Regions from separate parts of the Acidovorax sp. GW821-FHT09A11 genome, predicted to be linked through region 1. Evidence: predicted binding sites of a transcription regulator. Region 1 holds the regulator's gene; each other region holds the start of a gene.
What was found. Region 1 encodes NrdR, which represses ribonucleotide reductase genes. Its sites were predicted from a motif close to CACNANATNTNGTG; they were not measured.

Region 1 (6,985 bases):
GTCGCGGGCGCTCAATTCGGTGACTGCGCGCTCACGGTCTGCGGACTTGCGGTTGAAAGCCTCGTCGATGGGCTTGCGGAACGCGTCCCACAGCTTTTGCTCGTGCTTGCGGTCCAGCGGCACCGTCTGCGCCTCGGCCTGCCAGCGCTGCTGGAGCGCCTTGACCGCATCGATGCGCAGCGCGGGCGCAGCCCCCAATGCGGTGGCTTCGTCGATCATGGCGTGGCGACGCGCCAGGCTCTCCTTCTGGGCTGCTTCCAGCGGGGCCGCTGCCGAGGCGATGGCCTGCTTCCACAAGGGCTGCAGCTCGGCAAAGATCTTCTCGCCCACATGACCACCTTCGCGCCAGCGGTCGCCAAACTGGTGGAGCGCGCGGTTGATGGCCTTCCAGTCACCCGACGCCGCGTGCGCTTGCGACCATGCCTTGAGCTCCTCGATCAGTGCCAGGCGCTGCGCCTTGTGCTCGGCAGCCTCCGTGCGGATCTTGTCCAGCCAGGCCTCGACCACCTTGTGGGCCGCGTTGCAGGCTTCGTCGAATTTTTTCCACAGCGCATGGTTGGGTGCGCCTCCCTGGTCCGCCTGCTTCCATTGGTCGCGCAGGTTGCGCAGGATTTCCTGCATCTTGCGGCCACCCAGGGCCTGGCCTTCAGGGCGGTTGAGCAAGGCCTCGGCCTTGGCCACCAGGTCCTCGCGCACCTGGTCGGCACTCCAGCGCTGCCAGCCTTCCAGCTCGCCAGCCGCCACCAGGGCCGCGTGCACCTGCTGCTCCAGGGCATTGTCGATGTGCTTTCCATGCACCTTGAGCACGGCGCGCAGCGCGGCTGCAGCACCCGCGCTGGCCTTGCCATGGCCTTCGGCGGTTTCCTTTTCGAGGACGGCCAGGGCTTCGCGCACGCTTTGCGCGGCCTTCTCGATCACTTCAGGAGCTGCCTTGGGCTTGGCCGCACGCGCAGGCTTGGCCGCGGCCGCCGCAGCAGCGGCCTCCGTGGGCAGGCCACGCGCGGCGCGCAGCTCGTCGGCCCATACGGGCACGGGCGGCAGTGCAGCGCTGGCATCGGCCGCGGCCGCCACGGCCTGGGCGACGGCGGGCTGGAAAGCCTCCCACACCACCAGCAACTGGGTGCGCGACGCATCGAGCAGCGCAGGAAAGCGCGCTTCCACGCTCGCCCAGCTGGCATCGCTGGTGAGTTCCTGTGCCTGTTCCTGCCAGCGGGCCACATCGGCACGCAGGAGTTCGAGCGCCGCCTGCGCATCGCGCCAGGGCTTGGTGGAAAGCACTTCAATGCGCTGGGCCAGCAGCACGGCGGCCTCCCGCTGCACCTGCACGCGATGCTGCAGGTCTTCGATCACTTTCACACGGTCCGCGACCTGCACCTTGAGCAGCGACAACGGCTCGCGCGACAGCGGCGCACCGGCCTTGGCCGCATCGCGCTGCCAGGCCATGGCATCGGCGATATTGAGCTTGGGGGCCGCAAGAAGGGCCTGTGCCTTTTCCGCCCACTCGGCGGCGATGGCCTCCTGCCCCTTGGCGCGGCGGATTTCGTCAAGGCGCTCTCGCACCGCGCGGGCTGCGCCCTTGTCACGGCCGCTCAACTCCTTGAAGACCTCCTGCAACTGCTCCGGGGCAGGCTGCGTGGCCAGCCAGTCGCGGATGCGGGAGGCGCGCTCACCAGAGGTGGCGGCAGAAAAGGCGCCGCCGGTCAACGCATCAAGCGGATGCGGCTCATGGGTTTTGGCCGGGGCCGGATTCACTTCAGGTGCGTCGGACATTTTGCTGCGGGAAAAAAATGGAAACATGGATCCAATGGATAACAAAGGCTCCCCCAGGCGCATTGCCTGGAGGCCCGCCCTGGCAACCGCACTGCACGCGCGCCAAGGCAACAAGGAGACTATTTTCACCGGGTTCGGCCAACAGACCGCAGCATGGCGCTGCGCCAAACCCCGAGGGTGATCTGGCACAAGGCTTTGCCAGACGGGCTGACATGCTGCGACCCCCGCAAGGGGCATCGCCCGCGACTCCGGGCGAACTGTCGCCGCTCTAGGGAACAGCCCCCATTATCTATATATAAGCGCCGCTAGCCCAGACAGCCCGCCAGCACAAACAAGAAAGCCCGGCGGACAGTGCCTCAAGGCCTGCCTGCCGGGCTTGACGGCTGACACAACGGTCTTTGCCATCGGTCGCAAATGCGGAGATGAAGGTCCACACTGCGAGGAGGCAAGGTATTGCCTCCAGGGGGTGCCTTGGAATCCTCATCTGCTGCACCAGGGCACTGAATGCCTTTGGAGGGAGACTTGGTTTCGTCTGGCGATGCCTGAAATCAACAGGCAACTGAACCTTACCAAAGTAGTTGCCGCAGTTCAAACTGGATTCTCAATGGCGAAAAGTTCACCGATTGAATTTGACATGAGCTTGTAACAACCCGCCTGAGGCCACAGGCCCCAAACGTCCGCCAGCACCCCAAAAACTGTGATTTTTTACATATTTTTTATAACTTATTAGTCTTATGATTCAATTCATTAGTATTGACTAAGCATTTAGTGACCTCCTAGAATCCCCCAGCCCCAAAAACAGGCTAGTAAAAACCCCAACCCGCTGCCGAACCCGGCTAAGTCAAACCAGGCCCAAAGCACCCCAGAGATGTGCGGCCCACTTGATGGCGTACCAATCCAGGCGACCCGCTGAGACGGGACAGTCACCGATGACTGCCCAGGCTCAGTGCGGCGCTTCAGAAAGGAAGAGCTATGACAGCGTCAGGAAAAATAGTCTCCGGCGTGCGGACCTTCGTGGCCGACGTGACCGAAGGTTTTCTTGAAATCACCCACAACAGCTTCGCCCTCATCGGCCTGGCTGTGGCCTTTGTCGTGATCACCCTCACGGCCCGCCCGGACCTGCGCCAGGCAGGCGAAGCGCAATTGATGAACTGGCTGCAGGCCCGCCAGGTGGAAGTGCTTGGCATGCCCATCGAGCCGGAGGCCAGCGAGCGCGCCACGGCGGGCAATCCCAAGGACCTGCCCAAGGAGCAGGCCGCCGTCGCCTTCTGGCTCAGCAAGAAGTACCGCGTTGCCCCCGAGCCGCTGAGCGTGCTGGTGGCAGAGGCCTATGAAATTGGCGCGAAGTCCAAGATCGATCCCACGCTGATCCTGGCCATCATGGCCATCGAGTCGAGCTTCAACCCGTTTGCGCAAAGCGCGGTGGGCGCCCAGGGGCTGATGCAGGTGATGACCAACGTGCATACCGACAAGTACCAGAACTTCGGGGGGCACTTTGCGGCCTTCGATCCCGTGAGCAACCTGCGCGTGGGCGTGAAGGTCCTGCAGGAATGCATTTCGCGCGCGGGTTCCGTGGAGGGCGGGCTGCGCTTTTACGTGGGCGCCGGCAACCTGGCCGACGACGGCGGCTATGCCGCCAAGGTGATGGCCGAGCATTTCCGCCTGCGCCAGGTGGCCGGCGGCCGCTCCATGCCCACCGCGCCACCGCCCACGCTGTCCACCCAGGCACCCGCCCAGATCATCCCGGTGTCTGCGCCGCCCGCGACGCCAGCGGCGGTGGCGGCCGACAAGGTGGCCCTGCTGACGGGGCTCTGAGCCGATCCTGTGCCGCCGGCCGGGGCGCCATGACCCCGGGGCGCACGGCACTTCGCGCGATGCGACACAGGTTGCGCATGCCACGTCAGCTACACTAGCGGGGTACGCGACTGGCGATAGGCGCGGCATCCCGCACACAGGGTGCTGCCGCTGACGTGGAAACCAGCAAGGGCTTGCCCCTTGTGAACCACTGGGAAGCGTGCCGCACGGGGTTCATCCCTTCTGCGTTCAGCCGTTCGCCTGGGCAGCCCTTGTTTCAAGGGACACAAGTTCATAGGACTGCCAATCATGTACGACCGCAATATTCTTGTCGAACAAACCGACCCCGAACTCTTTGCCGCCATCCAGGCTGAAAATGCCCGGCAAGAGCACCACATCGAGCTGATCGCCAGCGAGAACTACGCATCCCCCGCGGTGATGTGGGCGCAGGGCACGCAGCTGACCAACAAGTACGCCGAAGGCTATCCCGGCAAGCGCTACTACGGTGGCTGCGAGCACGTGGACGTGGCCGAGCAGCTGGCCATCGACCGCGTCAAGCAGATCTTCGGTGCCGAGGCCGCCAACGTGCAGCCCCACTGCGGCGCATCCGCCAACGAGGCCGTGTTCCTCGCGTTCCTCAAGCCCGGCGACACCATCATGGGCATGAGCCTGGCCGAAGGCGGCCACCTCACCCACGGCATGCCGCTGAACATGTCGGGCAAGTGGTTCAACGTGGTCTCCTACGGCCTCGATGCCAACGAAGCTCTGGACTACGACGCCATGGAGAAGAAGGCGCACGAAACCCGCCCCAAGCTCATCATCGCCGGTGCCTCGGCCTACAGCCTGCACATCGACTTCGCACGCTTTGCCAAGGTGGCCAAGGACGTGGGCGCGATCTTCATGGTGGACATGGCCCACTACGCCGGCCTGATCGCCGCGGGTGTGTACCCCAACCCCGTGCCGCATGCCGACGTGGTCACCAGCACCACGCACAAGAGCCTGCGCGGCCCCCGTGGCGGCATCATCCTGATGAAGGCCGAGCACGAGAAGGCCATCAACAGCGCCATCTTCCCCGGCCTGCAAGGCGGCCCGCTGATGCACGTGATCGCGGCCAAGGCCGTGGCCTTCAAGGAAGCGCTGCAGCCCGAGTTCAAGGCCTACCAGGAGCAGGTGGCCAAGAACGCCAAGGTGGTGGCCGAGACACTGACCGCGCGCGGCCTGCGCATCGTCTCCGGCGGCACGCAAAGCCACGTGATGCTGGTGGACCTGCGTGCCAAGGGCATCACGGGCAAGGAAGCCGAGGCTGTGCTGGGCGCCGCCCACATGACCATCAACAAGAACGCGATCCCCAACGACCCTGAAAAGCCGATGGTGACCAGCGGCGTGCGCATTGGCACCCCCGCCATGACCACGCGCGGCTTCAAGGAAGAAGAAGCGCGCATCACCGCCAACCTGATCGCCGATGTGCTGGACAACCCGCGCGACGAGGCCAACATCGCCGCCGTGCGCGCCAAGGTCAATGCGCTGACGGCCCGCTTCCCGGTCTACCGTTAACTTCACCGGTCAGCAGCCGCCATGAAGTGCCCCTTCTGCAGCAACCTGGAAACGCAAGTCGTCGAAACGCGGGTGTCTGAAGATGGGGTGTTCATCCGCCGCCGCCGCCAGTGCGGCGCGTGCGACAAGCGCTTCACCACCTACGAACGGCCGGAAGTGAGCTTCCCGGCCATCGTGAAGAAGGATGGCCGGCGCATCGAGTACGAACGCGCCAAGCTGCTCGCTTCCTTCAATCTGGCGCTGCGCAAGCGCCCGGTCAGCACGGACCAGATCGACAGCGCCATCGAGCGCATCGAGGAAAAGCTGCTCAACCTCGGCCAGCGCGAAGTGATCTCCAGCCGCATCGGCGAGCTGGTCATGCGCGAGCTCAAGAAGCTCGACAAGGTGGCCTACATCCGCTTTGCCAGCGTGTACCGCAGTTTCGAGGACATCGACGACTTCCGCGCGATGGTGGACGAAGTGCGCAAATAACCGCCGCGGCGCCCACGGCCCGTTTGTTGCCGGGCTGGGCTGCCCACGCACCCGCCTCCAGCCAGGCCCAGCGGCCACCTTGGCGATACGCTATCAAAAATATAGCCTTCGGCGCTTGAAGTAAAAGCGCCAGAGGCTATTTTCATGGGCAAAACACCCCCCTGGTGCACAGAAACACCGCGGCTGCCCGACAATGCCTGCGGTGAAAACCCGCCACTTCCTGCAGCTGGTGCTGCTGTCGGCCCTCTGGGGCGCTTCGTTTCTCTTCATCCGCATCGCAAGCCCGCTGCTGGGGCCCAACGTGATGGCCGCCCTGCGCATCGGGCTGGGCACGCTGACCCTGGTCGCCATCATGCGGGCGGCCGGCGAGCCCTGGCCGTGGCGCCACTGGCGCGAGCTGTTCGGGCTGGGCACGCTCACCGTGGCGCTGCCGTTCCTGCTGTATGCCTGGGCCGCCTTGCACCTGCCGGCGGGCTACAGCTCATTGCTCAACACGATGGCCGTTCCCTTCAGCGTGCTCGCGGCCGCATGGATGAAGGAGGACACGCTGAGCCAGCGCAAGTGGCTGGGCTGCCTGTGCGGCTTCGCGGGCGTGGCCCTGATCGTGCAGCTCGGCCCGGTGGAGCCCACGCCGTCCCTGCTGGTCGCGGCGCTGGCCTGCATCATCGCGTCGGCCTGCTACGGGGTCTCCACCACCTGGATGAAGCGGGCCACCACGCGCATGTCGCCCCTGTCGATCGCCGCGGGCATCCACGCCGCCGCGCTGGTGCTGCTGCTGCCGGGCGCCGCATGGAGCCTGCCCGAAGCCCGCTTCACCCCCGGGGCCGTGGCGGCGGTGGCGGTCATGGGCATCGCCACCTCGGGCCTGGCCTACTGGCTCAACCTGCGCGTGCTCGCCCAGGTATCCCCGGTGGCGGCGATGAGTTCCGCGTTCATGATCCCGCTGTTCGGGGTGGCCTGGGGGCATGTGTTCCTGGGCGAGGCCCTGGGCCCCGGCATGCTCTGGGGCGGCGCGCTCGTGCTGGTGGCCACCGGCCTGGTCACGGGCTTCAACCCGCTGCGCTGGCTGGCGGCACTGCGCCCGGGCAAGGAATAGCCGCCGCCGCTCAACGCACGGCGCGCGCGACGGACGTGATGCGGTTGGTCGCAGGCACGGCCACCGGACTCTGCATGCGGAAGTAGGCCTCCAGCGCGTCCAGGTCCAGCCCGCCCACCAGGCGGTCGCGCCCTTCGGTCAGCACGGTGAAGTTGTCTCCGCCGCTGTCGAGGTAGCTGCTCATCACCACGCGCACCGGCATGTCGTCACGCAGCGCAGCACCCTGCAGCACCATCTGGCTGACGCGCTCGCCCGCCGGCCGGGACAGGTCGAACTGGTAGGCAAAGCCCGATGAGACCG
Region 2 (6,985 bases), on a different contig from region 1:
CGCCGGTTTCGCCCAGCAGCAGCACCGGCAGGTCCGAGCCCGCCACTACCTCCAGCTCGTGCAGCAGGCGCAGCAGGGGCTCGCTCTGGCCAACGATCTCCATGTCGCCATCGCTTGCGCGGGTGGTGCGCTCGTCGTCGGCGCTGCGGGTGTGGGGGGCGCTGCGCAGCGCCTGCACCTCGCGCTCCAGCCGCGAGATGCGCACGGCCGCCTCCACCAGCACCTTGCAGTCGGCCAGCGCGGCGCGTGCGGCCTCGCCGAAGGTGCCGGTCTGCAGTGCGTCCAGCGTCAGCACGCCCCAGGGCTGGCCGTCCACCCACAGGCTCACGCCCATGCAGTCGTGCACGGGCAGGGGCTCGCCCACCAGGGTGTCGAGCAGGCCGTCGTAGGGGTCGGGCAGGGTGCTGTCGTGGTCGAAACAGGTCACCTCGCGCCGCGCCAGGATGGCCGCGAGCCGGGGGTGCTGGCTGACCACGAAGCGCCGGCCCAGCGCCTCGCGCACCAGACCCTCCACGGCCACGGGGCGCAGGTGGTCTTCTTCCAGCTGCAGCAGGGCCACGGCGCCGCAGTGAAAGCGGGTGCGCAGGTGGTCCGCCAGCCGCTGCAGGCGCACAGCCTGGGGCAGGTCGGTGGCCAGGTCGGCCAGCAGGGGGCTATGGTCCATGGTGATACTTACCTTCAATGGGTGAATTAAACCCCATTTGAGAAGGGTCAAAAAAACCATGACCGGTGTAAGTGGTTGATTTTATAGGCCTGCAGCCCTGGCCCGGCGCTTGCGATGTGGGCAGTGACACCGATTCACTTGTTCCAAAAAGCCATGACCACAAGACCCCGACCCCACGCCGCCAGCGCACGCTGGCGCCGCCCCGTTGTTGTTCTGTTGAAGCAGGAGGCCCGCCATGGGTAACTACCGCAAGCTCTGGTTCACGCTGATCGGCGTGCTCATCGTCACCTTCAGCCTGCTGGGCTACTACGGCGCCGAGGTCTACCGCACCGCGCCGCCCATCCCCGCGAAATTCGCCACGGCAGGGGGTGAAGTGCTTTTCACCCACGACAGCATCCTCGACGGCCAGACCGCCTGGCAATCGGTGGGCGGCATGCAGCTGGGCTCCATCTGGGGCCACGGCGCCTACCAGGCGCCCGACTGGACGGCCGACTGGTTGCACCGCGAGCTGCTCAACTGGCTTGACGTCGCCGCCGAGCGTGCGCACGGCAAGCCCTTTGCCGAGCTCGACGCCGCCGCCCAGGCGGTGCTGCGCGACCGCATGAAGACCGAGTACCGCACCAACACCTACCACCCCGAGACGGGCGTGGCCACGGTGTCTTCGGTGCGTGCGGATGCCATTGCGATGACCGCGCTGTACTACGACCAGCTTTTCAGCGACGTGCCCGCGCTGCACAAGACCCGCGAGCACTTCGCCATGAAGGAGAACACCCTGCCCAGCGCCGAGCGGCGCGCGCAGATGACGGGTTTCTTCTTCTGGACGGCCTGGGCCGCCGCCACCGAGCGCCCCGGCACCACGGCAACGTACACCAACAACTGGCCCCACGAGCCGCTGATCGGCAACAAGCCCACGGCCGAGAACATGGTCTGGTCGGTGATGAGCGTGGTCGTGATGATGGCGGGCGTGGGCTTCCTCGTGTGGGGCTGGTCCTTCCTGCGCAAGCACGACGAGGTGGAGCCCACGCCACCCCAGCATGACCCGCTCTCGCGCGTGCCGCTCACGCCGTCGCAGCGCGGGCTGGGCAAGTATTTGTTCCTCATCGTTGCGCTGTTCAGCTTCCAGGTGCTGCTGGGCGGCTTCACGGCCCACTACACGGTGGAAGGCCAGCAGTTCTACGGCATCAACGTGTCGCAGTGGTTCCCCTATTCGCTGGTGCGCACCTGGCACATCCAGAGCGCGCTGTTCTGGATCGCCACGGGCTTCCTGGCAGCCGGTCTGTTCCTCGCGCCGCTCATCAATGGCGGCAAGGACCCGGCTTACCAGAAGCTGGGCGTGGACATCCTGTTCTGGGCGCTGGTCGTGGTGGTGGTCGGCTCGTTCACGGGCAACTACCTGGCCATCGCGCAGATCATGCCGCCCGAGTGGAACTTCTGGCTGGGCCACCAGGGCTATGAATACGTGGACCTGGGCCGCCTGTGGCAGATCGGCAAGTTCACCGGCATCGCCTTCTGGCTGGTGCTCATGCTGCGCGGCATCGTGCCGGCGCTGCGCACCCCCGGTGGCGACAAGAACCTGCTGGCGCTGCTGACGGCGTCGGTGGTGGCCATCGGCCTGTTCTACGGCGCGGGCTTCTTCTACGGCGAACGCACCCACCTGTCGGTGATGGAGTACTGGCGCTGGTGGGTGGTGCACCTGTGGGTGGAGGGCTTCTTCGAAGTCTTCGCCACCACGGCGCTCGCCTTCATCTTCTCGACGCTGGGGCTGGTGTCGGTGCGCATGGCCACCACGGCCAGCCTGGCCTCGGCCTCGCTGTTCATGCTGGGCGGCGTGCCCGGCACCTTCCACCACCTGTACTTCGCGGGCACGACCACCCCGGTGATGGCCGTGGGCGCAGCCTTCAGCGCGCTCGAAGTGGTGCCGCTGGTCGTGCTGGGCCACGAGGCCTGGGAACACTGGCGCCTGCAGCACCGCACGCCCTGGATGGCCCGCCTGCGCTGGCCGCTGATGTGCTTCGTGGCCGTGGCCTTCTGGAACATGCTGGGCGCGGGTGTCTTCGGCTTCATGATCAACCCGCCCATCTCGCTGTACTACGTGCAGGGCCTGAACACCACGCCGGTGCATGCCCACGCCGCGCTGTTCGGGGTGTATGGCTTCCTGGCGCTGGGCTTCACGTTGCTGGTGCTGCGCTACATCCGGCCGCAGCTGGTGTTCAGCGAGCGGCTCATGAAGACGGGCTTCTGGTGGCTCAACGCCGGCCTGGTGCTGATGATCGCCACCAGTCTGTTCCCCATCGCCCTGTTCCAGTTCCACGCGAGCGTGAGCGAAGGCCTGTGGTACGCCCGGGGCGAGGCCTTCATGCAGCAGCCCTTCATCCAGACGCTGCGCTGGGTGCGCACCTTTGGCGACGTGGTCTTCATCGTCGGCGCGCTGGCCATGGCTTGGCAGGTGGTGAGCGGTGTGTTCGGTTCGCGGGCCCCGGCCGCTTCCACGGGGGCCTACCTGGCACAGGCCCGCCGCTGAAATGCACCGTGCGCGGCGGCTGCCACAAGCGGCCACCGCGCTCACACACCGTTTGCCCACAAGGACTGACCATGAACCTCGACAAATTCAAGCACCAGCACACCGACATCCTGCGCAGCATCGCCACCTTGCGCGCCCTGGCCCACGCGGGCGTGCAGGCCAACGCCACGGCCATCGCGCAGGGCATCGTGGCGATGAGCGGCACCATCAAGCTGCATCTGGCCGTGGAAGACCAGGTGCTGTACCCCGCACTGCAGCGCGGTGGCAACGCCGAACTGGCGCGCCTGGGCCGCCAGTACCAGAGCGAGATGGCCTCGATTGCCAGCGCCTACAACGCCTTTGCGCGCCGCTGGAACACGGCCGAGGCCGTGCGCCGCGATGCGCAGGGCTTTCGGGACGAGGCCAACGTGGTGCTGCGCCGGGTGTTCGAGCGCATGCAGCGCGAAGACCATGACTTTTATCCGCGCATCGAGGAGGAAGAAACCGCCGCCTGCCATTGAGCGCCCACGCGAGCGCAGCCCGGCCGCAGCGGTGGAGCCCCAGCAGCCCCTAGCCCCCAACAAAAACACCCACCTTTTCCACGCACACCTCTTGTGCTCCAGCGTGCCATCACACGCACCCCCATCCATCGGTAGGGCCTGACGGCACCTTCCTTTCGCCGGCCTTTGTGCCGGCATTTTTTTACCCCTGCTTACCGCCTCGATTGTGTTGGGTCAAACTACCTATAGTGTTTGGTGGGTATCGTGGACACCATAGGTAGTGTTTTTAACCCGTTCCACAGATTGGTCGAACCCATGGCGTCCACCCTTTCCACCTTGCCCCGCGAAGTCGTTTTGCGCAGCGGCCAGCGCGTTCCTTTTGACGCCGAACGCATCCGCGCCGCGCTGGCCAGCGCCGGGCAGGCCTCGGGTGAATATGGCGCCGACGAAGCGGCGTTGCTCACCGCCCAGGTCACCAAGGTGCTCATCCACCGCTTCCATGGCGAGGCACCCACCATCGAGCAGATCCAGGACGTGGCCGAGCAGACGCTGATCGCCGCCAACCACCTGGCCACCGCGCGCGCCTACATCGTCTACCGCGAGCAGCACGCCCAGCTCCGCGCCGACCGGCAGACGCTGGTCGATGTGGAAAGCTCCATCAACGAATACCTCACGCGCGCCGACTGGCGCGTGAACGCCAACGCCAACCAGGGCTACTCGCTGGGCGGGCTGATCCTGAACGTGGCGGGCAAGGTCACGGCCAACTACTGGCTGTCGCACGTCTACACGCCCGAGATCGGCGAGGCGCACAGGAGCGGCGACCTGCACATCCACGACCTCGACATGCTCAGCGGCTACTGCGCAGGCTGGTCGCTGCGCACGCTGCTGCACGAGGGGCTCAACGGCGTGCCGGGCAAGGTGGAGGCGGGGCCGCCCAAGCACATGAGTTCGGCCGTGGGGCAGATCGTGAACTTCCTGGGCACGCTGCAGAACGAGTGGGCGGGCGCGCAGGCGTTCTCGTCATTCGACACCTACATGGCGCCCTTTGTGCGCGTTGATGCCATGGACTACGCCGCCGTGCGCCAGTGCATCCAGGAGCTGGTCTACAACCTCAACGTGCCCTCGCGCTGGGGCACGCAGACGCCGTTCACCAACCTCACCTTCGACTGGACCTGTCCCGAAGACCTGCGCGAGCAGGTGCCCGTGATCGCTGGCCAGGAGATGCCGTTTTGCTATGGCGACCTGCAGGCCGAGATGGACCTCATCAACCGCGCCTACATCGACGTGATGACCACGGGCGATGCCAAGGGCCGGGTGTTCACCTTCCCCATCCCCACGTACAACATCACCAAGGACTTCCCCTGGGAGAGCGAGAACGCGCAGCTGCTGTTCGAGATGACGGCCAAGTACGGTCTGCCGTACTTCCAGAACTTCATCAACTCCGAGCTGGAGCCCAACATGGTGCGCTCCATGTGCTGCCGCCTGCAACTCGATTTGCGTGAACTGCTCAAGCGCGGCAACGGCCTGTTCGGCAGCGCCGAGCAGACGGGCAGCCTGGGCGTGGTCACCATCAACTGCGCGCGCCTGGGCTACCAGCATGCGGGCGATGAGGCGGGCCTGTTCGCCGCGCTCGACCGCCTGCTGGAACTGGGCAAACAAAGCCTGGAGACCAAGCGCAAGCTGATTCAGCGGTTGATGGACCAGGGCCTGTTCCCCTACACCAAGCGCTACCTGGGCACCTTGCGCAACCACTTTTCCACGCTGGGCGTGAACGGCATCAACGAGATGGTGCGCAACTTCACGGCGGACCGGCACGACATCACCAGCGAATGGGGCCACGCGTTTGCCGTGCGCCTGCTCGACCACGTGCGCGAGCGCATGACGCAGTTCCAGGAGGAAACCGGCCACCTCTACAACCTGGAGGCCACGCCCGCCGAAGGCACCACCTACCGCTTCGCCAAGGAAGACAGGAAGCGCTGGCCTGCCATCCTGCAGGCGGGCACGTCCGAGCAGCCTTACTACACCAACTCCTCGCAGCTGCCCGTGGGCTTCACCGACGACCCGTTCGAGGCCTTGATGCGGCAGGAGGCGCTGCAATCCAAATACACCGGCGGCACCGTGTTGCACCTGTACATGGGCGAGCGCTTGTCCAGCGGCGCAGCCTGCCGCGATCTGGTGCGGCGCGCGCTCACGCGCTTTCGCCTGCCCTACATCACCGTCACGCCCACGTTCTCGATCTGCCCCACGCACGGCTACCTGGCGGGCGAGCACCCGTTCTGCCCGCGCTGCGACGAAGAGCGGCTGGACGCCAAGCGGCGGCGGCTTGCGGCCTGACCTCGAATTTCAAACCAAATTGACCTGTAGCGCTTATCAATAAAGAGCTGGCAGCTATCAATACAGAAGCATTTTTCAACCATGAAGGAGATCACATGAGCCATTTCTCTACCCCCGAACAGGCCGCCCTGGCCGCCGTGCAGCTCACCGACGGCGAGCGCCAGCCCTGCGAGGTCTGGACCCGCGTCATGGGCTACCACCGCCCCGTGGCCAGCTTCAACACGGGCAAGCAGGGCGAGCACGCCGAGCGCCGTTTCTTTTCAGAGCAGGCGCGTGGTGGAAGCAACGCCTGCTGAGGCGCCGCCAGCGTCCGCGCTGCGGCTGGGCGGCATGACGCCGCTCACCACCATCGACTTCCCCGGCCGCCTCGCGGCCGTTTTCTATTGCCAGGGTTGCCCCTGGCGCTGCGGCTACTGCCACAACCCCGGGCTGCTCGACGCCGCCGCGCCCCCGGCGTTGCCGTGGGACCAGGCGCTGCAGTTCCTGCACAGCCGCCGGGGCCTGCTCGACGGCGTGGTGTTTTCGGGCGGTGAGCCGACGCTGCAAGCCGCGCTGCCCGCTGCGGTGGATGCCGTGCGCGCACTGGGCCTGCAGACCGCCCTGCACACCGGCGGCATGTACCCCGGGCGGCTGGCGGCGCTGCTGCCGCGCCTCAATTGGGTGGGGCTGGACATCAAGGCCCTGCCGCAGCGCTACGACGCCATCACCGCCACCCCCGGCAGCGGCGCGCGCGCCTGGGCCGCGCTCGATGCCATGCTGGCCCATGGCATCGACCACGAATGCCGCACCACCTGGCACGCGGGCCTGTTTGGTGTGGGCGAATTGCTGGAACTGGCCCAGGCCCTGGCCGCGCGCGGGGTGCGGCATTGGGCGCTGCAGGAATGCCGCGTGCTCGGCGCTCCGGCCTGGGCGCTGGCGCCCGCGCACCAGCAGCAACTGGCCGCGCTGTTTTCCGGATTCACCTTGCGCCGGGTGTGAGTGCCGGGC
Region 3 (6,985 bases), on a different contig from region 1:
CGCGGCGGCCGCTGCCGCGGCGGCTTCCAGCGCGCTGGGCTTGGCCTGCGGGGACGCGGAGGCCTGTGGCGCACCGCCGTCGTTGCCGGACGAAACCGCGTTGAGCTGGCGCGTGTTCACGGTGCTCATCTCGACGTGCGTGGCGCTCTGCGTGCGCAGGTAGTAGGTGGTCTTCAGACCGCGCACCCAGGCCAGCTTGTAGGTGTCGTCAAGCTTCTTGCCCGATGCGCCAGCCATGTAGATGTTCAGGCTCTGCGCCTGGTCGATCCATTTCTGGCGGCGCGATGCGGCCTCCACCAGCCAGTGGGGCTCCACCTCGAAGGCGGTCGAATACAGCGCCTTGATGTCTGGCGGCACGCGATCGATGGGGTGCAGGGAACCCTTGAAATGCTTGAGATCCATGATCATCACGTCATCCCACAGTCCCAGGCGCTTGAGGTCGCGCACCAGGCCGCCGTTGATGACGGTGAATTCGCCCGACAGGTTGGACTTCACGGACAGGTTGCCGAACGAGGGCTCGATCGATGCATCCACGCCGATGATGTTGGAGATGGTCGCGGTGGGCGCGATGGCCACGCAATTCGAGTTGCGCATGCCGTCCTGTGCGATCTTCTTGCGCAGGGCGTCCCAGTCCAGGGTGGAAGAGCGGTCCACTTCCACATACCCGCCCCGGGCATCCGACAGCATGTCCAGCGTGTCGAACGGGAGGATGCCGCGGTCCCACAGCGAGCCCTTGTAGCTGGAGTACTGGCCGCGTTCCCGTGCCAGTTCGGTGGAGGCCCAGTAGGCGTAGTAGCAGATGGCTTCCATCGACTTGTCGGCGAACTCCACGGCCTCTTGCGACGCGTAGGGAATGCGCAGCTCATACAGGCTGTCCTGGAACGCCATCACCCCCAGGCCCACCGGGCGATGGCGCAGGTTGGAGTCGCGCGCCTTCTTGACGGCGTAGTAGTTGATGTCGATCACGTTGTCGAGCATGCGCATGGCGACCTTGATGGTCCTCTTGAGCTTGTCGTGGTCGATCTGGCCGTCCTTCAGATGCTGCAGCAGGTTGACCGAGCCGAGGTTGCACACGGCGGTCTCGGTGTCGCTGGTGTTCAGCGTGATCTCGGTGCACAGGTTGGACGAGTGCACCACGCCGGCGTGCTGCTGGGGCGAGCGCACGTTGCAGGCGTCCTTGAACGTGATCCAGGGGTGGCCGGTCTCGAACAGCATGGTCAGCATCTTGCGCCACATGTCGGTGGCCTGCACCGTCTTGGAAGGCTTGATCTCGCCGCGCGCGGCCTTTTCCTCGTAGGCCACGTAGGCTTTCTCGAAGTCGGCGCCGAAGAGGTCGTGCAGGTCGGGCACGTTGGAAGGGGAGAACAGGGTCCAGGTGCCCTTTTCCATCACGCGGCGCATGAACAGGTCGGGAATCCAGTTCGCCGTGTTCATGTCGTGCGTGCGGCGGCGGTCGTCGCCCGTGTTCTTGCGCAGCTCCAGGAATTCTTCGATGTCGAGGTGCCAGGATTCCAGGTAGGTGCAGACAGCGCCCTTGCGCTTGCCGCCCTGGTTCACGGCCACGGCCGTGTCGTTGACGACCTTGAGGAAAGGCACCACGCCCTGCGATTCGCCGTTGGTGCCCTTGATGTGGCTGCCCAGCGCGCGCACCCGGGTCCAGTCGTTGCCCAGGCCGCCCGCGAACTTGGACAGCAGGGCGTTTTCCTTGATCGACTCGTAGATGCCGTCCAGGTCGTCGGGCACCGTGGTCAGGTAGCACGAAGACAGCTGCGAGCGCAGCGTGCCGCTGTTGAACAGCGTGGGCGTGCTGGACATGAAGTCGAACGACGAGAGCACTTCATAGAACTCGATGGCGCGGGCTTCGCGGTCGACTTCGTTGAGGGCCAGGCCCATGGCCACGCGCATGAAGAAAGCCTGGGGCAACTCGATGCGCGTCTTTTTGACGTGCAGGAAGTAACGGTCGTACAGGGTCTGCAGTCCGAGGTAGTCGAACTTCAGGTCGCGGTCCGCCTGCAGGGCGGCGCCCAGGCGCTGCAGGTCATATTGCAGCAGGCGCTCGTCCAGCAGCTCGTTTTCCACGCCCTTCTTGATGAATTCGGGGAAGTAGTCGATATAGGCTTGTCCCATCGCGCCCTGGGTCACCTCGCGGCCCAGGACTTCGCGCACGATCGTGTGCAGCAGCAGGCGGGCGGTGGCGTAGGTGTAGTCGGGGTCTTTTTCGATGAGCGTGCGTGCCGCCAGGATGGAGGCCTTGTAGACCTCGTCCATGGGAACGCCGTCGTACAGGTTGCGCATGGTTTCGGCAACGATGGGGTCTGCGCTGACGTCCGCGCCAAGATTCACGCAGGCCGACTCGATCAATGCCTGCAGCCGGTGGAGGTCGAGCGCAACGCGTTCTCCGCCGTCCAGCACGTGGAGCAGCGGAGCGGGGGCGGACGGAGCCTGCTGCTCGACCTGGCGTGCACGCTCCTGGGTGCGGCGTTCGCGGTACAGCACGTAGGCGCGGGCAATCTCATGGTGGCCGCCACGCATCAGTCCGAGTTCCACCTGGTCCTGCACATCTTCAATATGAAAGGTGCCGCCTCCGGGGCGCGACCGCACCAGGGCTCGGGTGACATTCTGGGTCAGGGTGTCCACGACTTCGCGCACGCTGGCGGACGCGGCGCCTTGTGTGCCATGCACCGCCAGGAAGGCCTTCATCATCGCCACCGCGATCTTTTGCGGCTCAAACGGCACCACCGCCCCGTTGCGGCGGATGATCTGGTAGTGCGCCAGCGAGTTGGCCGCCGAGGTGGGCGCGGGCTGCGAAGCCGGAGCTTGCGCTGGGTTGGCGTGGGTGGTGGAAGGCGTAGTCAAAGCAGCTTGCATGGGTGTCCTCTTCTGTGGGCTGTCTGGGATGTGTGGCGCGGGGCGTGAAGCCGTCGCAAGGTGTGAGTGATGGGCCGGACTTCTGTCTGCCGCACACTATATATGGTGTGTCAGGTGCATTCAAGACACTACCGGTAGTGTACCGCCCCAAACCCCTGGGAAAAGGGAAACAGCATGTTTTCAATGCTGCGAGTTCTTGCGATGACCCCGCTGGAATCCCTTGTCCCACCGAAAAAGCAGCAGCGAATCCGCGCCGCGGTGGGCGATTCGGGCGGTTTTTCTTCGCGAAGCCGCGTGGAGCTTGGCGATGCGGCTTTGTGCGGTTGCACAAAGAAAAAGTTGCTGTGACGCGGCGCTGCGACAGCGCGTTCAGCTGGCGGCCAGGATGGCGGGCCGGGTCGCCGCGGGAAAACGGTGCGGAGGCCAGCGCAACGACTTTTGTACCTTCACCCAGTCGAAGCCAGGGCCGGGATCCTGCTTGCGCCCGGGCGCTATGTGCTCATGTCCCGCAATGTGCGCGATGGGATAGCGCCGCGCGATGTCCTGGCAGAGAGTGGCCAGCGTCCGGTACTGGGCGGGTTCGAACGCCAGGCCCTCCAGGCCCTCCAGCTCGATGCCGATCGAGTCGTCATTGCACTGGCTGCGCCCGCGGTAGGCCGACTGGCCTGCGTGCCAGGCCCGCAGATCGCAATCCACGAACTGCCAGAGCGCACCGGTGCGCTCGATGAAGAAATGCGACGACACCGCCAGTCCGCGGATGCTCTGGTAGTAGGGATGGGCATCCCAGTCCAGGGTGTTGGTGAACAGCTGTTGCACTGCACCCCCCCCGTACTCGCCCGGCGGCAGGCTGATGGAATGCACCACGATCAGGTCGATGGCGGACCTGGCCGCTGCCGGGCGCGTGCCATGGTTGGGGGATAGGAGCCTCGTGGCCGCGCGGTGCCATCCGCCGTCCCACGGCGGTGGGTCCGCCGGCGCTGCCTCCTCAGCCCACGTCGTCATGCGGGTCCTGGTCGTTGGGCACGGCGATGTTCAGCCGGGCGATCCTGTAGCGTATCTGGCGCAGGCTGATGCCCAGCCGGGCGGCGGTGGCGGTCCGGTTGAAGCCCGCCTCGCGCAGGGCGCGGATCAGGATGTCGCGCTCCTGCTGGTCAAGCCATGCCTGAAGATCGCTGGGCAGCGTCACCAGGCTGCCCGCGCCGGGCGGCGGCGCGGCCGGGTAGGCGCTCTGCGGGTCGGCGGGGGACGGCATCGCGGGCGCCGGCGCCGCCCGTGTCCTCGGGGACTCGGCGGCCCCCCCCGAGGGCCCGTCCACATGCAGCTCTTCCCCATCGCTGAGCGCCACGGCCCGGTGCAGCAGGTTTTCAAGCTCCCGGACATTGCCGGTCAGCGGGTGCGCGGCGATGGCGTGGAGCGCGCTGTCGGTCAGGGGCGGGACCGGCATGCCCGATTCCTGCGCGATGCGCGAGAGCAGCGCGGCGCACAGCACCGGCAGGTCCTCGCGCCGCTCGCGCAGAGGGGGGATCAGGATCTCGATCACGTTGAGCCGGTAGTACAGATCCTGCCGGAAGCGGCCCGATTGCACATCGGCGGCCAGGTCGCGGTGCGTGGCGCTGACGATGCGCACATCCACCGTCTCCTCCTGCGTCGAGCCCAGGGGCCGCACGCTGCGCTCCTGGATCGCACGCAGCAATTTGGACTGCATGGCCAGGGGCAGGTCGCCGATCTCGTCGAGAAACAGCGTGCCGCCACGGGCTGCCTGAAAGTAGCCGTCGCGATCCTGGGCGGCGCCGGTGTAGGAGCCCTTGCGGGCGCCGAAGAACTCCGCCTCGAGCAGGTTCTCGGGAATGGCACCACAGTTCACGGCCACCAGCGGGCCATCCGCGCGCTGGCTGCTGGCATGCAGGGCCTGCGCCACCAGTTCCTTGCCCGTGCCTGATTCACCGTGAATCAGCACGGGCGCCATGCCGCGCGCGACCTTGGCCACCCGCTGCTTGACGTTGCGGATCGCCTCGGAGGTGCCCACCAGCCGGTCCAGGGCGGTGCCCGCTGCCAGGGGATCCGCGCCGGCCGGCGCCGGCCGGCCTTGCACTCCACCGCTGCGCGCGGCCCGGGGCGCGGGGACACCACCCGTGCCCTGCACCGCGGAGGCGACAACCGACCGGAACTGCTTGAGGTCCACCGGCTTGGTCATGTAGTCGAACGCGCCGGAGCGCAGGGCTTCCACGGCGTTCTCGGCCGACCCGTAGGCCGTCATGACCACGCAGCGTTCGCGGCGTTGCTGGTCGCGCAGGTCCTGCAGCAGTTCCATGCCGAACCCGTCGGGCAGGCGCATGTCGGTGATGACGGCATCGAACCGGTGGGCCTTGAGCTGCTCGCGTGCCTCCTGCACGCTGGACGCAGTCTCCACACGATAGCCTTCGCGCAGCAGCGTCAGCTCGTACAAGGTGCGCAGGTCGGGTTCGTCGTCCACGACGAGGATGGAGGCGGCAGGGGCGTTCATGGCAATGCGTTTCAGACCACGATGGTGTCAAACAGCGTGGCGGCTTCGGTGGGGCGTGTGGTGCGGCGAAAGCCCACGGTGAAGGCGTTGCCTCCCACCTCGCCCCGCAGGGTGGTGCGGGTAAGCCGCTGGTAGCTGATGGACGCCCCATGGCGCTGGCACAGCTCGCGGCAAATATACAGGCCCAGGCCGCTGGAGCGGCTTTCGGATGAAAAGAAGGGCTCGAACAGGTGGCGCTCCACCGATTTGTCCATGGGGGCGCCGTCGCTCCAGACTTGCAGGCTGATCTGTCCCGACGGCAGGGCCCGGGTGGTCACCGTGAGCGAATCGGGCTCCTGGCCCATGTAGCGCAGCGCATTGTCCAGCAGGTTCACGAGCACGCGGCGCAGATGCTCCGTGTCGAACTCCACCTGGGTATTGCCCGCTTCGAGCATCACCACCGCGCGGCGCTGCAGGGGGTCCTGCGCCTGCCAGTCATTCCAGACCAGCGCCACGGTTTCGTCCAGCGGCAAGGTGGATGCCGGCGCGTGGCTGATCTGGTGCTGCACGCGGGCGATGTCCAGAACCTCTTCGGCGATGCGGGCCAGGCGGTCCGCATTCTGCTGCACCATGCGCGCCAGGCGTTTCTGGGCGGGGTCGTGCAGGTCTTCCTCGAGCAGGGCGTTGGCCTGCACGATGGCGGCCAGCGGGTTGCGGATCTCATGCGCCACGGCGGCGGACATGCGGCCCATGGCGGCGAGCTTTTCCGTGCGCAGCCGGGCTTCCATCTCCCGCAGGTCGTGCAGGAACATCACGCACAGGCGCTCGGTCTGCGCCTGGCGCGCGGCTTCGCGCGTCGAGGTCAGCCAGGTGCGCACATGCAGTCCGGTGGGGCTCTGTCCCGGATGGAGCAGGTCCACGTCCGCGGTCTGGGAGTGTTCCTGGCGGAAAGTCCTCCGTGCCAGGGTGACCAGCGGGTTCCAGGGCGTCTCGGACGACAGGATGAAGGGCAGTTCGGGCAGGGCCGCGCCGCCGAGAAGCTGGAGCCCGGCGGGATTGGCAATGCGCACCACATCGCTTTCGTCCACCACCAGCACCCCGTCGGTGAGGTTCTGGATGACCAGCGCGCTGACCTGGGTCTGCACCCGGGCGGCGACCTGGCTTTGCTGCGCCACTTCCTGCTCGCGGGCCAGGCGGGTCGCGAGCTGGTGCACGAGGTAGCTCACGATGAAGTAGCCCGTGCCAGTCAGCGCGCTTTGCAGGTAGCGCGGCGCATCGTCGCCCGCCGTGCCGGAGCCCATCCACCAGGCCCAGCCCAGCAGCAGCAGCGTCACGCCCGCCGTGGTGCCCAGTGCCAGGGTCAGGGTCCCCAGCACGGCCGCCATCAGGATGGGCAGGCCAAACAGGGGGGTGTAGTTCATGGTGCCCGCATGCAGCAATTGCAGCGCGGCGATGGCGGCAAGGTCCACCCCGATGGAGGGCAGCCATTGCGGGCCGGCCCCCGGCGACGGCGGGCGGTGCCTTGCCAGGATGCGCAGCAAGGTGGTGGCCGCGAGATACAGCGCACACACCACCAGCACGGCCGGCTCCGTGGCCTGGTTGATGGCCTGGCCCGCACCTTGCAGCACGAGGAGA

Region 2: a site for NrdR is predicted at 3,934-3,947, ahead of AC07PV_RS09885 (ribonucleoside triphosphate reductase). Genes of this name have one in related genera too.
Region 3: a site for NrdR is predicted at 2,963-2,976, ahead of AC07PV_RS16815 (ribonucleoside-diphosphate reductase subunit alpha). Genes of this name have one in related genera too.

What each region holds. Positions count from the first base shown of each region.
Region 1 covers NZ_JBWKPS010000011.1:47,878-54,862, reverse strand. Annotated here, with positions in the region: gene AC07PV_RS21695 (DUF349 domain-containing protein) at 1-1,797, opposite strand, end outside; gene AC07PV_RS21690 (lytic transglycosylase domain-containing protein) at 2,743-3,585, shown strand; ZMP/ZTP riboswitch at 3,682-3,838, shown strand; gene glyA (serine hydroxymethyltransferase) at 3,874-5,118, shown strand; gene nrdR (transcriptional regulator NrdR) at 5,140-5,589, shown strand; gene AC07PV_RS21675 (DMT family transporter) at 5,783-6,685, shown strand; gene AC07PV_RS21670 (bifunctional metallophosphatase/5'-nucleotidase) at 6,696-6,985, opposite strand, start outside.
Region 2 covers NZ_JBWKPS010000003.1:494,641-501,625, reverse strand. Annotated here, with positions in the region: gene norR (nitric oxide reductase transcriptional regulator NorR) at 1-664, opposite strand, end outside; gene AC07PV_RS09895 (nitric-oxide reductase large subunit) at 900-3,185, shown strand; gene AC07PV_RS09890 (hemerythrin domain-containing protein) at 3,257-3,685, shown strand; gene AC07PV_RS09885 (ribonucleoside triphosphate reductase) at 3,980-5,998, shown strand; gene nrdD (anaerobic ribonucleoside-triphosphate reductase) at 6,094-6,294, shown strand; gene AC07PV_RS09875 (anaerobic ribonucleoside-triphosphate reductase activating protein) at 6,329-6,976, shown strand.
Region 3 covers NZ_JBWKPS010000006.1:83,730-90,714, reverse strand. Annotated here, with positions in the region: gene AC07PV_RS16815 (ribonucleoside-diphosphate reductase subunit alpha) at 1-2,868, opposite strand, end outside; gene AC07PV_RS16810 (hypothetical protein) at 3,043-3,216, shown strand; gene ampD (1,6-anhydro-N-acetylmuramyl-L-alanine amidase AmpD) at 3,238-3,870, opposite strand; gene AC07PV_RS16800 (sigma-54-dependent transcriptional regulator) at 3,854-5,371, opposite strand; gene AC07PV_RS16795 (two-component system sensor histidine kinase NtrB) at 5,383-6,985, opposite strand, start outside.